Regions from separate parts of the Thermovibrio ammonificans HB-1 genome, predicted to be linked through region 1. Evidence: riboswitches for the same ligand, from Rfam matches in the RefSeq annotation. Region 1 holds a riboswitch; the other holds the start of a gene.

Region 1 (5,836 bases):
CTACTCTCCAATCAGTTTCTTCTATTATCAAATATAAATAGAATCTTTTAAAGTTATCCCTACACAATTAAAGAATCAAGGACTATAATAGTGAATCAAGATTTTTAGATTTTAAGCGAAGAGCTAAGGAGTCTGTTATGGCGCTTCCCAAAAAGCTGAAACCCAACGCAGACGCGGTTCTCTATTCCGACAGCAGACACACGGTTGTTTACCTCGGAACGAAGGGAGCACAAGAGGGTTCGGTAGACGTCCTCTCCTACCTGGTTATAAGCGACGGAGAGGGGCTGATAGTGGACCCGGGAGGCTACCACCTCTTTCCACAACTGGTTCAGAAGGTTTGTAAGTATACCTCCCTTGAGTCTATAAAGTTCCTCTACTTCTGCCACCAAGACCCGGACGTGTGCGGCTCAATCCCCATGTGGAAGGAGGTGTGCCCCCAGGCCAAAATAGCGATAGGGGAGCTCTGGGTTCGGTTCCTGCCCCACTTCGGGGTTGAGGATATAGAGAAAAACGCCTTTCCCATACCCTCCGAGGGAGCAACCATACCGGTCGGGAAAATAGGGGTTAAAGCTATTCCGGCCCACTACCTTCACTCTCCGAACCACTTTACCCTTTACGACCCCATAAGCAGGTTCCTCTTCAGCGGCGATATCGGGATAGCGCTCGGCAACTTTAACTACCTTGTGGTTGAAGACTGGATAAAGCACATGGAGTTCCTCTACGGCCCCCACAAGCTCCTTATGGCAAACAACAAAGCGGTAAGGGCTTGGCTTAAAAGGGTGGAGAAGCTGGAACTGGAGGCGATTCTGCCCCAGCACGGCGCCCTGATTCCCAAAGAGCACGTTAAAAACTTCTTTAAGTTCTTGGAGAACCTGAAATGCGGAACAGACCTGATATCCCTGTAGAGGTACTCGAGGCCCTTTCGGACCTTGAAAGGAGCGTTCTGTCGCTGAGTAAAACTTCCCAAACTGTGAACAAGCTGGTAAGCGATGTGGAGAGAACGCTCCTGAAAAACAGCGAGAACATGGAGAGGGATATTCAGACCCTAAGCGAAATTTCCCGGAACTTTCAGAAGTTTATGGAAGACTTTAAACCGATAGTGGAAGAGCTTTCAAGGGCTTCGGTTGAGTACCGGAAGCTCATAGAGAACATGAGCCACATAAACCGCCAGCTCTATAGCATAGAGAACATAGCCTCCCACATAGAGCTGGTTGCCATAAACGCCTCTATAGAGGCCTCGAGGGCAGGAGAGAGCGGCAGAACGTTTGCCATTGTTGCCAACGAGATACGGGATATGGCAAAGAAAACGTTCAAAATCCTCCACGAGATTAAGGAGCTCGAAAGGGAGATTGAGCCGACGCTGAAGAACATCCAGGGAAACATAGAGGCGATGGAGGAGGTGAGGAAGAAGCTCGACACCCTCGTTAACGACATCAACCGGGTTATTAAGATATCGGACGAGTTGGGAGAGGTTAACCGGCAACAGAGCGAGATAATAAAAGAGTTAAAGGGGCTGTCGGGGATTTCCAAGGCCTTAGAGAGGGTGTTCTCGGTTTTAAGCGGCGCCAAGGAGAGGGTGGCAAAGGGGATTGTAAAGCTCTCTGCGACTTTAAGGGGGAGGGGAAGTTAGGCCCCTTTGTTGCCTTTTACGGAAAACTCTTTAAAATTGACACCGTCACGGGTGAACGGGAAGTCCGGTGAGAGTCCGGCGCTGTCCTCGCAACCGTGAGCAGGCAAAAACTCGGGGGGTTTAACCACTGGGAAGGAAAGGTGATAAGCCGCCTTCCTGGGAAGGTTAAACCCTTTAAGAAGCCTGCGAGCCGGGAGACCGGCCCGTGATGGGTAGGTGAACACCTACCCCTTCGCGTCCTGCGGGGGTTCGGGACGCGGGAAAGAGAAGGGGTTTCCTTTTTCTTTTTCCCGCCGTTGAACCGCCTGCAGGCGTTTAAACCCAAAACGCCGCAGGAGGTAAGTATGATCAAAACCTACGCTTACGGCTTCCCGAGGCTCGGGAAGCAGAGGGAGTTCAAGAGGCTCATTGAAGGTTTTTGGGCCGGAAAAGTAACGGAAGAGGAGCTTCTAACCGGCATCGAGAAGCTCAACAAGAAGAGGGAGGAGAGCTACGCAGCCCACGTAGACAACTTCCCCCGGGGGGAGATGACCCTTTACGACCCCATGCTCGACACGGCGCTCATCCTCGGGCTTTACAGGGCCGAGAGCCTGGAGGAGTACTTCCAGCTGTGCAGGGGCAAAAACGCCCTGGAGATGACAAAGTGGTTCAACACCAACTACCACTATTTGGTTCCGGACTTTGAGGGCAAGCGGCCCCAGTTTAAGGCGACGGTTCCGGTGTGGGACAGGCATAAAGGGGTTAAGAGGAACGCACACCTGATAGGCCCGCTTACGTTTCTGAAGCTTTCAAAGAACCTGCCCGAGGGGGCCTTCGGGGAGCTCCTTAAAGAGGTTGCAAAAACCCTCGTTGACTACGCCGTAGAGAGGGGATTTGAGTCGATTCACCTCGACGACCCGGCCTTCGTTCTTGAGCTAAGTAAAGAGGAGTGGAAGGCTGTAGAGGAAGCCTACGGCGAGTTTGAGAGGTTCCCCGGAGATGTAAACCTCTTCACCTACTACGACAGCGTAGATAACCTTGCCGGGCTGTTTGAGCTTCCCGTCTCCGGCGTAGGCGTTGACCTTGTCCACGACCGCGGAGAGAACCTAAAGCAGCTCAAAACGGTAGAGCCGGGCGGCAAGAAGCTCTTTGCCGGGGTTATAGATGGAAGAAACGTCTGGAGGGCAGACCTCACCGCTAAAAGGGCCCTTTTAGCGGAGCTTGCCGAAAGGTTTGAGGTTGTTGCAACAAACGCCGCCCCCCTCTTTCACCTGCCGGTGAGCCTCGCCGGAGCAACGCTGCCCGAAGGACTCCTTGAAAAAGTTGCCTTCGCAGAGGAGAAGCTGAAAGAGCTCAGCCTTATAGCTAAGGGAAGCGACCAGGAGCTTAACAGCTGGAGCAAAGGCGTAGGAAGCTCTTTCGGCGAGCTCAAAGAGGTGAGGGAGAGGGTTCAAAACCTCAAGGAGGAGGACTTCGAGAGGAAGCCCGCCTACAGCGAGAGGGTGAAGAAGCAGCAGGAGGTCCTGAAGCTCCCCCTCTTCCCAACAACCACAATAGGCTCCTTCCCCCAAACGGAGGAGGTAAGGAGGGTAAGGCTCCTCTACAGGAAGGGGAAGCTCTCCCAAGAGGACTACGACACCTTCATCAGGGGTGAAATCGCAAAGGCCATACAGATTCAGGAAGAGCTGGGACTGGACGTTTTCGTCCACGGGGAGTTTGAAAGGACCGACATGGTTGAGTTCTTCGCCGAGAAGATGAAGGGCATAGCAACAACCGGCAACGGCTGGGTAATCTCATACGGAACCAGGTGCTACAGGCCTCCAATCATCTACGGAGATGTAGACAGAGAAGGTCCTATGACTATAAAGGAGATTGCCTTTGCCCAGAGCCTCACCGATAAACCGGTGAAGGGAATGCTCACCGGACCCGTAACGATAATCGCCTGGAGCTTCGTAAGGGAAGACATCCCCACCGAAGAGGTAGCCTACCAGATAGCCCTCGCCCTTAAAGACGAGATAGCCGACTACGAAAAGGCGGGAATAAAAATCGTTCAGATAGACGAGCCCGCCATAAGGGAGAAGGCCCCGATAAAGAGACGCAACTGGGATGACTACTTCAGGTGGGCGGTCAGGTCGTTTAGGCTCTGCCACAGCTCGGTTAAGCCCGAAACCCAGATTCACACCCACATGTGTTACTCGGAGTTTGGCGAAATTATGGAGTACATACTCCAGATGGACTTCGACGTTATCTCGATAGAGGCCACCCGCTCTAAGGGCGACATAATAGAGGCATTCGAGAAGGTGAACTTCGACAGGCAGATAGGCCTCGGGGTGTGGGATATCCACTCACCCTACGTCCCCACCGTTGAGGAGATGAAGGAGATAGTGGAAAGGGCTCTCAAAGTCATCCCCAAAGAGAACTTCTGGATTAACCCCGACTGCGGCCTGAAAACAAGGCGCTGGGAAGAGGTTATACCGGCTCTGAGGAACCTTGTAGCCCTTGCAAAGGAGCTGAGGGAAGAACAATAACAACAGTCCCTTACTGCCGAGGAGGTCCTTCGCGGGGCCTCCCTTTTTCAGATATTCAGTGTTAAATTAATATCTCATCAACCCATCCCAGGAGGAGCGGTGGCTTCCTCCCCGTTCGTCAAAACCGACATTCCCACATCGTTTAAAGACCATCCCGGGGTCCTGTCGGCTCTACTCTACACCCCTTTAAGGCTGTGTAACCTGAACTGCTACCACTGCCACAACAAACACCTGGCACCGAAAGAGTACGAGAGGTTTAACTACGGGGAGTTGGAGGAGAAGCTCTCCCTCTGTAAACTGCTCGGGGTGGAGCTGGTAATAGTTTCCGGAGGAGAGCCCACCCTTGAGCCCCGACTCGAGGAGGGGTTAAAGTTCATAAAAGAAAAAGGCTTCCCCGTAAGGCTCGACACAAATGGAACAGAGCCCGAGAGGGTTGAAAAACTGGCCCAAAATAGGTTAATAGACGGCGTGGCCCTCGATGTTAAGATTCCCCTCCTCGATGAGTATACCCCTCACCAGCTCAAACGCTTTAAGAGAGTGCTTTTTTCGAGGGAGGATTTAGAGGATTCAGAAGTTTACAACTATGTGAATAGAGTGAAGTTAACAATAGAGGTCTTAAAGCGATACTCGTTGCCCTTCACGCTCCTGCGCACCGTTGAATACCCCCTGCTAACCGACGAGGACAAGGAGCTGATAAGGGGAAGTCTAAAATCTTTCCCGCACCAGTTTAACCCTTTCTACCCTGTGGAGGCGGAATGAACAAGTACTTCAAGCTGATAGACCTCTTCATCGATAACGACGACATCTCGAGGAACAACGCAAACTTCGTCCGCGGAATACCGGTTCTGGAGCACGTTGTAGTCGGCGAGGTTATGAAGGACTACCTCTTCGACGTTATCTACAAGGGACTCCCGGTTAGAATCCACCACGAGGAAGGGTGGGCCTATCAACACCAAACCTACAGGCTCAGCGCCTACTGCATAGGGCTCTCGGCAAAAGACATCGCCTACTACGGACTCCAGAGCAACGCAAAGAACGAAAGGAGGGCAGCACCCCCAAAAAGGCTGGAAACGCTCTTTATGCAGTGTGCCAACCTCATCTGCCTCATAGCACAGGAGGTCTCGGGGGCAACCTCTCTGAACGACCTCTCCACGGTGGCTGCAGGTTACCTCTACTACCTGGAAAAGGAGGGTAAAAAGAGCTACTCCGACTACGAGCTTGAAAACCTGTGGCAGGAGTTTCTGTACAACATCAACCTGCCCTTCAGGAGCGGTAACTCTCCGTTTTCAAATATCACCCTCGATTTTGGTAAGCCCAACAGCAGGCTCAAAGACGAGCCGGTGGTTTACGCCGGGAAGCTCCTTAACTACACCTACAGCCAGATTCCGGCCCACTATTTCGACCGGGTAAACATCGCCTTTATAAAAGCGATGAGAAAGGGAGATGCCGACGGCAATCCCTTTACCTTTCCCCTGATAACGGTAAACGTAACAGAGGACTTCGACAGGAACAACCCGGCCTGGAAGATGCTACTTAAAGAGAGCGAGTACTTCGGAGGCTTTTACGTTCAGAACTACTTAAAAGAGCCGTTCACCAAGCCCTCAAAGTACAAGGAGAAAAACCCCTACATAAAGCCCTTCGACGAGGGGATGATTTACAGCAACTGCTGCAGAATGCTCTTCGACATCTCCCAGGTTGA
Region 2 (5,836 bases), 340 kb from region 1:
CTCCCCCTGCAAGGAAAGAGAGGGGAATCAACTCCTTAGAAACCCTAAACCCCAGAAAACGCAGAAGGTGGGGAACTATAAGCCCCAAGAACCCCACCACCCCGCACTTGGCAACAAAGAGGGCAAGCGCCGCCGAGGAAGCGGTCACCAGCAAAATCCGCTCACTCCGCGGGTTTACGCCGCTAAAGTAGGCCAGCTCATCTCCTAAGCTCAGAAGGTCTACGCTCCGCCACCTCGTAAAGGTAAAAAGAGTAGCAGCAACCGCCGCCCCTAAAAGCAGCAGCGCCTCCTTCAAAGAGAAGGGGGGCATGTATCCCAGCATAAAGAGAACGGCGTCCTGCAGAGTGTAGGCCGGCATAAGGGCGTAAACAATAAGGAGGAACGCCGACAACATGGCGCTCAACCCCACCCCGAAAAGTAAAAGGGCAAGGGCGTCTTTAAACAGTGAGTAGCCGAGCACCAACAGAAAAACCGAAAAGAGGCCGCCTACCAGAGCTCCAAGCTCTACCGGGAGGTGAAACAGAAGAGAAAGAGAAGCACCGAGAGCGGCACCGGAGGCCACTCCGAGGGTGTAGCCGTCTGCAAGGGGGTTCCTCAGGGCCCCTTGGAAAACCGCTCCGGAAACGGCCAGCACTCCCCCGTAGGAGAAAGCAACAAACAGCTGAGGCAGCCTAAGGGACACCAGAACCGCCTCGGAGGGAAGGCGGTAAAAGAGGAACAGGCCGGCAAGAGCAAAGTTAACCAAAACAAGAAAGACTACCTGCAAACTTCCCTCCCCAGGGTCTCAAGGCCCCTGATGAAAACGGGGCTGGGGTGAAGGAGCAGGTCTTTCAGGGGAAGAGCGTTAACCGTTCTAACCTTTTTCAAACAGGCCGGAAGCGAAACCTCGGAAAGGAGGACAACAACGTCGGGAGAGAGGCTGCACAGGTAGTCCCAAGAAACGGCCTCAAAGGCAGCATCGGGGTAAACCTTAGCTCCGGCAAGCTCTAAGGCCTCCCCTAAGTAACTTCTGCTCCCTGCAACGTAAGCCACCCTTTTTCCCAAAAGCAGAACCACCCGCTTCCCGGAAAGGCACCCGAGCTTCAGAACCGCCGCCCTCAGCTCGGCCTCAAACTCCGCCCTCTTTTGAGAACCGTTTCCCCCTAAAAGATTGCCGAGCCTCTCAACGGCAAACTCAACGTCTTTAAGGGTAACAAGCCTGAAACGCTCTACCTTCACGCCCCTGCTCTTTAAAAAGTCCAGGTAGCGCTCGGGGGTAAGGGTGGTGGCAACAACAAGGGTGGGCTTAAGGGAGAGTATGACCTCAACGTTCGGGTCCACAATTCCCCCTACCCGTTTCAGCCCCTTGCACTGGGGCACAGTACAGTAGCGGGTAACACCAACAAGCTCCTTCCCCGCACCTACAAAGAAGAGGGTTTCGGTAAGGGCAGGAGAAAGGGAAACGACCCTCTCGGCGGCCGACGCAGCAACCGAAACCAACAGAAAAACAAAGAGTAAAAGCCGAATCACCTCTCCTCCCCGCCCCGAACCCCCGCGGGGCAGTAGGCAGATTGCACGGGCCGGTCTCCCGGCTCGCAGGCCTTTAAAGGGCTTAACCTTCCCGGGAAGGCGGCTTATCACCTACCCTTCCCAGTGGTTAAACCCCGTTTTATACCTGCTCACGGTTGCGGGGACAGCGCCGGACTCTCACCGGACTTCCCGTTCACCCGTGCTGGCAAATTATACGGTTTAGGGCCTATAATAAGAATTCACCAAAAACCCTACTTAACGGTTTGGAGCAGAAAATGTCCAGGTTTCAGTTCGCCCGCATAGACAGGCTCCCCCCTTACGTTTTCGCCGTTGTCAACGACCTTAAGATGAAGCTGAGGCGGGCTGGGGAGGATATCGTAGACCTTGGAATGGGAAATCCCGACCTACCCACTCCCAAACACATAGTAGACAAACTGTGCGAGGCGGCACAGAACCCGAAGAACCACAGATACTCCCAAACGAAAGGACTCTACAAACTAAGGGAAGCCCTTGCCCTGTGGTACAACAGGAAATACAGCGTTGAACTGGACCCGGAAACGGAGGTGATAACAACAATAGGCTCCAAAGAGGGGCTTGCCCACCTGGCGCTGACGCTCATAAACCCGGGCGACGTTGCAATCGTTCCCACACCGGCCTACCCAATACACCCCTACTCAATTATCATAGCCGGCGGAGACGTCAGGAGCGTTCCGCTCCTCGACGAGGAAGACCACTTCAACGAAGAGCTCTTCTTAGAAAGAATAATAAAGGCTTACAAGGAGAGCTGGCCCAGGCCGAAAGTTCTAATTCTCAACTTTCCCCACAACCCCACAACGGCAACAGTGAGCCTCTCCTTCTTCGAGAAGGTTGTAGACTTTGCAAGGGAGAACAACCTGATAGTGATTCAGGATATAGCCTACGCAGAAATCGCATTCGACGGATACGTTCCCCCCAGCATCCTGCAGGTTAAAGGCGCAAAGGACGTAGCCGTAGAGTTCTACTCCCTCTCAAAAACCTACTCCATGGCCGGCTGGAGGGTCGGCTTTGCGGCCGGCAACAAGGAGATTATTCACGCCCTTTACAGGATGAAGAGCTACCTGGACTACGGAATGTTTCAGCCCATTCAGATAGCGGCAATAATCGCCCTGAAAGGGGATCAGTCGTGCGTTGAAGAGTACAGGAAAATTTACGAAAGTAGGCGCAACACGCTGGTTGAGGGGTTAAACAGAATAGGGTGGCACGTTGAAAAGCCCAAGGCTACTATGTTCGTTTGGGCTAAAATTCCCGAGAAGTTCCAGTCTATGGGCTCACTGGAGTTTGCGAAGATGCTGCTGCTGGACGGAAAAGTTGCGGTGTCTCCCGGAATAGGGTTCGGAGAGTACGGAGATAAGTACGTAAGGTTCGCCCTGGTGGAGAATGAGCTCCGTATAAAACAGGCCGTTAGAGGTATAAAGCGGGCCTTTGAGAAGTACGGCCTGAGAAACATCAAGGTTTGACCGGAGGAACGGTTGGACAGCTTTAAAGTGGGAATTGTGGGGTGCGGAACCGTAGGGGGAGGAGTTGTGAAGCTCCTCCTCGAGAACGGAGAGCTCATCAGAGAGCGAATAGGCCGCCCCGTAGAGATAGCCTTCGTTGCAGACCCTCAGAGAGAGAGGGCTCTGGCCCTTGGAGTCCCGAAGGAGAAAGTGTTCCCAGACGGAATTGAAGCCCTAAAAGCAGACTGCGACGCGGTTGTTGAGCTCATAGGCGGAACGGGCATAGCAAAGAGAGTTGTAGAAGAGGCCCTTAAAAAGGGGCGTCACGTGGTAACTGCGAACAAAGCCCTCCTTGCTGACTACGGCGAGGAGCTATTCAGGCTGGCGAAAGAGAACGGGGTATCTCTGAAGTTTGAGGCCAGCGTAGGCGGAGGAATCCCGGTTATAAAGGCGCTCCGGGAGGGACTTGCCGGAAACAGAATAGAGGCCATTTACGGAATCATAAACGGAACGGCAAACTTCATACTAACCCAGATGAGCCAAAGGGGCATCAGCTTCGAAGAGGCCCTTAAGGAAGCCCAAGAGCTGGGGTACGCAGAGGCAGACCCAACCCTCGACGTAGACGGCTACGACGCCGCCCATAAAATAGCAATTCTCGCAACCCTTGCCTACTGCAGATTTGTAAAAACCGAACAGGTATTCGTAAGGGGAATCAGGGAAATCACCCCCCTCGATATAGAGATAGCAAGGGAGGAGTTCGGATACGGGGTGAAGCTTTTGGCAATCACAAAGCTTGTAAACGGAGAGATAGAGGTAAGGGTTCATCCTACAATGATTCCCGAAAACCACATACTCGCAAGCGTTAACGGTGTGTTCAACGCCTGCTTTGTAGAGGGAGACTTTGTGGGAGAAACACTTTTCTACGGCAAAGGGGCCGGAAGGGAGCCTACCGCAAGTGCAGTTGTAAGCGACATAGTAGACCTTGCCCTGGGTAACACCTACGCCGTTCCCGAGTGCCTATTTAAAGGAGAGAACCTGCGGGTAAGAGAGCCCGAGGAGTTCACTTCAAGCTTCTACCTAAGGTTCACTGCGCTGGACAGGCCCGGCGTTTTGGCGAAAATAGCCAGCATCCTCGGAAAACACAACATAAGCATAAAAATGGCCCTCCAGAAGAGCATAGAGTTCGACGGAGGCGTGCCGGTAGTTATGACAACCCACCCGGCACCGAAAAAGGCCATCAGTCTCGCAATAAAAGAGATAGACGCACTCGACGTTATAGTTAAACCCACCTTTGTATGCATGATAGAGGAACTGGAGGAGAGAGCGTGAAACCCGAGTTGATAGTTGCCCTCGACTTTGACTCAAAGGAAAAAGCTCTGAAGCTGGTTGAAGAGCTGGGAAGCTCCGTCAAGCACTACAAGGTAGGACTGGAACTCTTCTCAAGGGCCGGAACCGAAGCGGTTAAAGAGCTATCTAAACTGGGTAAAAAAGTCTTTCTCGACCTCAAATACCACGATATTCCAAATACCGTAAAGTCTGCAGCAAAAGTTGCCATAGAGGCCGGAGTATTCATGTACAACCTCCACGCCCTCGGGGGCTTTGAGCTTATGAAACAGGTGGCCGAGTTTAACGCCGAATACGCAGAGAAAATCGGAGTAGCAAAACCGTTAGTTATAGCGATAACCGTACTTACCAGCATGAAGGAAGAAGACTTAAAAGAGGTGGGTATAGAGCGCAGCGTAAACGAAGAGGTTTTAAAACTGGCAGAACTTGCCAAGAGGGCAGGCCTCAACGGCGTGGTCTGCTCCGCCAAAGAGGTCCGTTTAATTAAGGAGAACTTGGGGGAAGATTTCCTAACTGTTACTCCCGGAATAAGGCCTACCTGGGCTGCTGCAAACGACCAGAAAAGAGTGGTAACCCCGAAAATGGCAAAAGCGCTCGGAACAGATTTCATAGTAATAGGAAGACCAATAACTAAGGCGGAAAACCCCAAAAAGACGGCAGAACGTATCCTTAAGGAGACCAAAAGTTAATGAATTTTAAAGAAAGCACGGAAGGAATTTTTAATAATTGAATTATTACTGTGAACAGGAAATCACTCTTTAGAGGAAAAGATGACTAGAAGCACAAAAAGCAAAAGGATAATAGACTTAACTATTGAAGGGCCAAAGACTTTTTCCTCACTTGATGAAGTTAAAGAAAGCATTAACGGAGAAATCATAAAAATTGCTCTAGAGAAGCTTAACAGAATAATCGAAAATATCTCGGATAACTCACAAAATATGCCAAATAACAACTCAAAAACTAGCAAGTTTACCCCCAATAACCTATTTATAAATGGTAAACGTGGAAGCGGAAAGACCTCTATACTTCTTACTATTAAAGAGTTACTATCCAAACAACCTTTAAATTTTGATTATTCTAACCTTAAAAATGTGGAAATAGCGGAAAATTTAATAGATACATCTATAAATACAGAGAGTCTAACATTCTATTTTCTAAGTTGGCTAAAGCAAAAATTGGATGAGAACTGTTTCACAGATGAACCAGCTCTTTTAAACAGAGACAAACTCCTAAAACATCTCAGTATTTGTTTAAACAAATTTCCCTCATCCCTTCCTCCGAGAAAACTTTCCAAAGAGGACTTACTACTGGAGGAAATAATCGATAAAAGCGATATAGCTTTACGTAACGAATTATTCAAACTTATTGATCTTTACATTAAAGAGAGAAAAGTTAACGCAATTCTAATGTTTGTAGACGATCTCGACATCAGTTTCCCTCCGGAAAGGCTCATAAGTCTTTTAACAGAAATATACATGTTCTTAAGTCATCCTAAGCTCATAATTATT

What was found. A riboswitch is a leader RNA that binds a small molecule or an ion and turns the genes downstream of it on or off. The one in region 1 is predicted to bind cobalamin.
Region 2: another riboswitch for cobalamin. It lies ahead of THEAM_RS09355 (helical backbone metal receptor); the one in region 1 lies ahead of metE (5-methyltetrahydropteroyltriglutamate--homocysteine S-methyltransferase).

The regions. Positions count from the first base shown of each region.
Region 1 covers NC_014926.1:1,517,805-1,523,640, forward strand. The annotation lists gene THEAM_RS07865 (oxygen-binding di-iron domain-containing protein) at 138-905, shown strand; gene THEAM_RS07870 (methyl-accepting chemotaxis protein) at 878-1,630, shown strand; cobalamin riboswitch at 1,663-1,851, shown strand; gene metE (5-methyltetrahydropteroyltriglutamate--homocysteine S-methyltransferase) at 1,975-4,137, shown strand; gene THEAM_RS07885 (radical SAM protein) at 4,237-4,896, shown strand; gene nrdD (anaerobic ribonucleoside-triphosphate reductase) at 4,893-5,836, shown strand, end outside.
Region 2 covers NC_014926.1:177,186-183,021, reverse strand. The annotation lists gene THEAM_RS00995 (FecCD family ABC transporter permease) at 1-766, opposite strand, end outside; gene THEAM_RS09355 (helical backbone metal receptor) at 757-1,509, opposite strand; cobalamin riboswitch at 1,541-1,725, opposite strand; gene THEAM_RS00985 (aminotransferase class I/II-fold pyridoxal phosphate-dependent enzyme) at 1,785-3,005, shown strand; gene THEAM_RS00980 (homoserine dehydrogenase) at 3,018-4,313, shown strand; gene pyrF (orotidine-5'-phosphate decarboxylase) at 4,310-5,017, shown strand; gene THEAM_RS00970 (hypothetical protein) at 5,099-5,836, shown strand, end outside.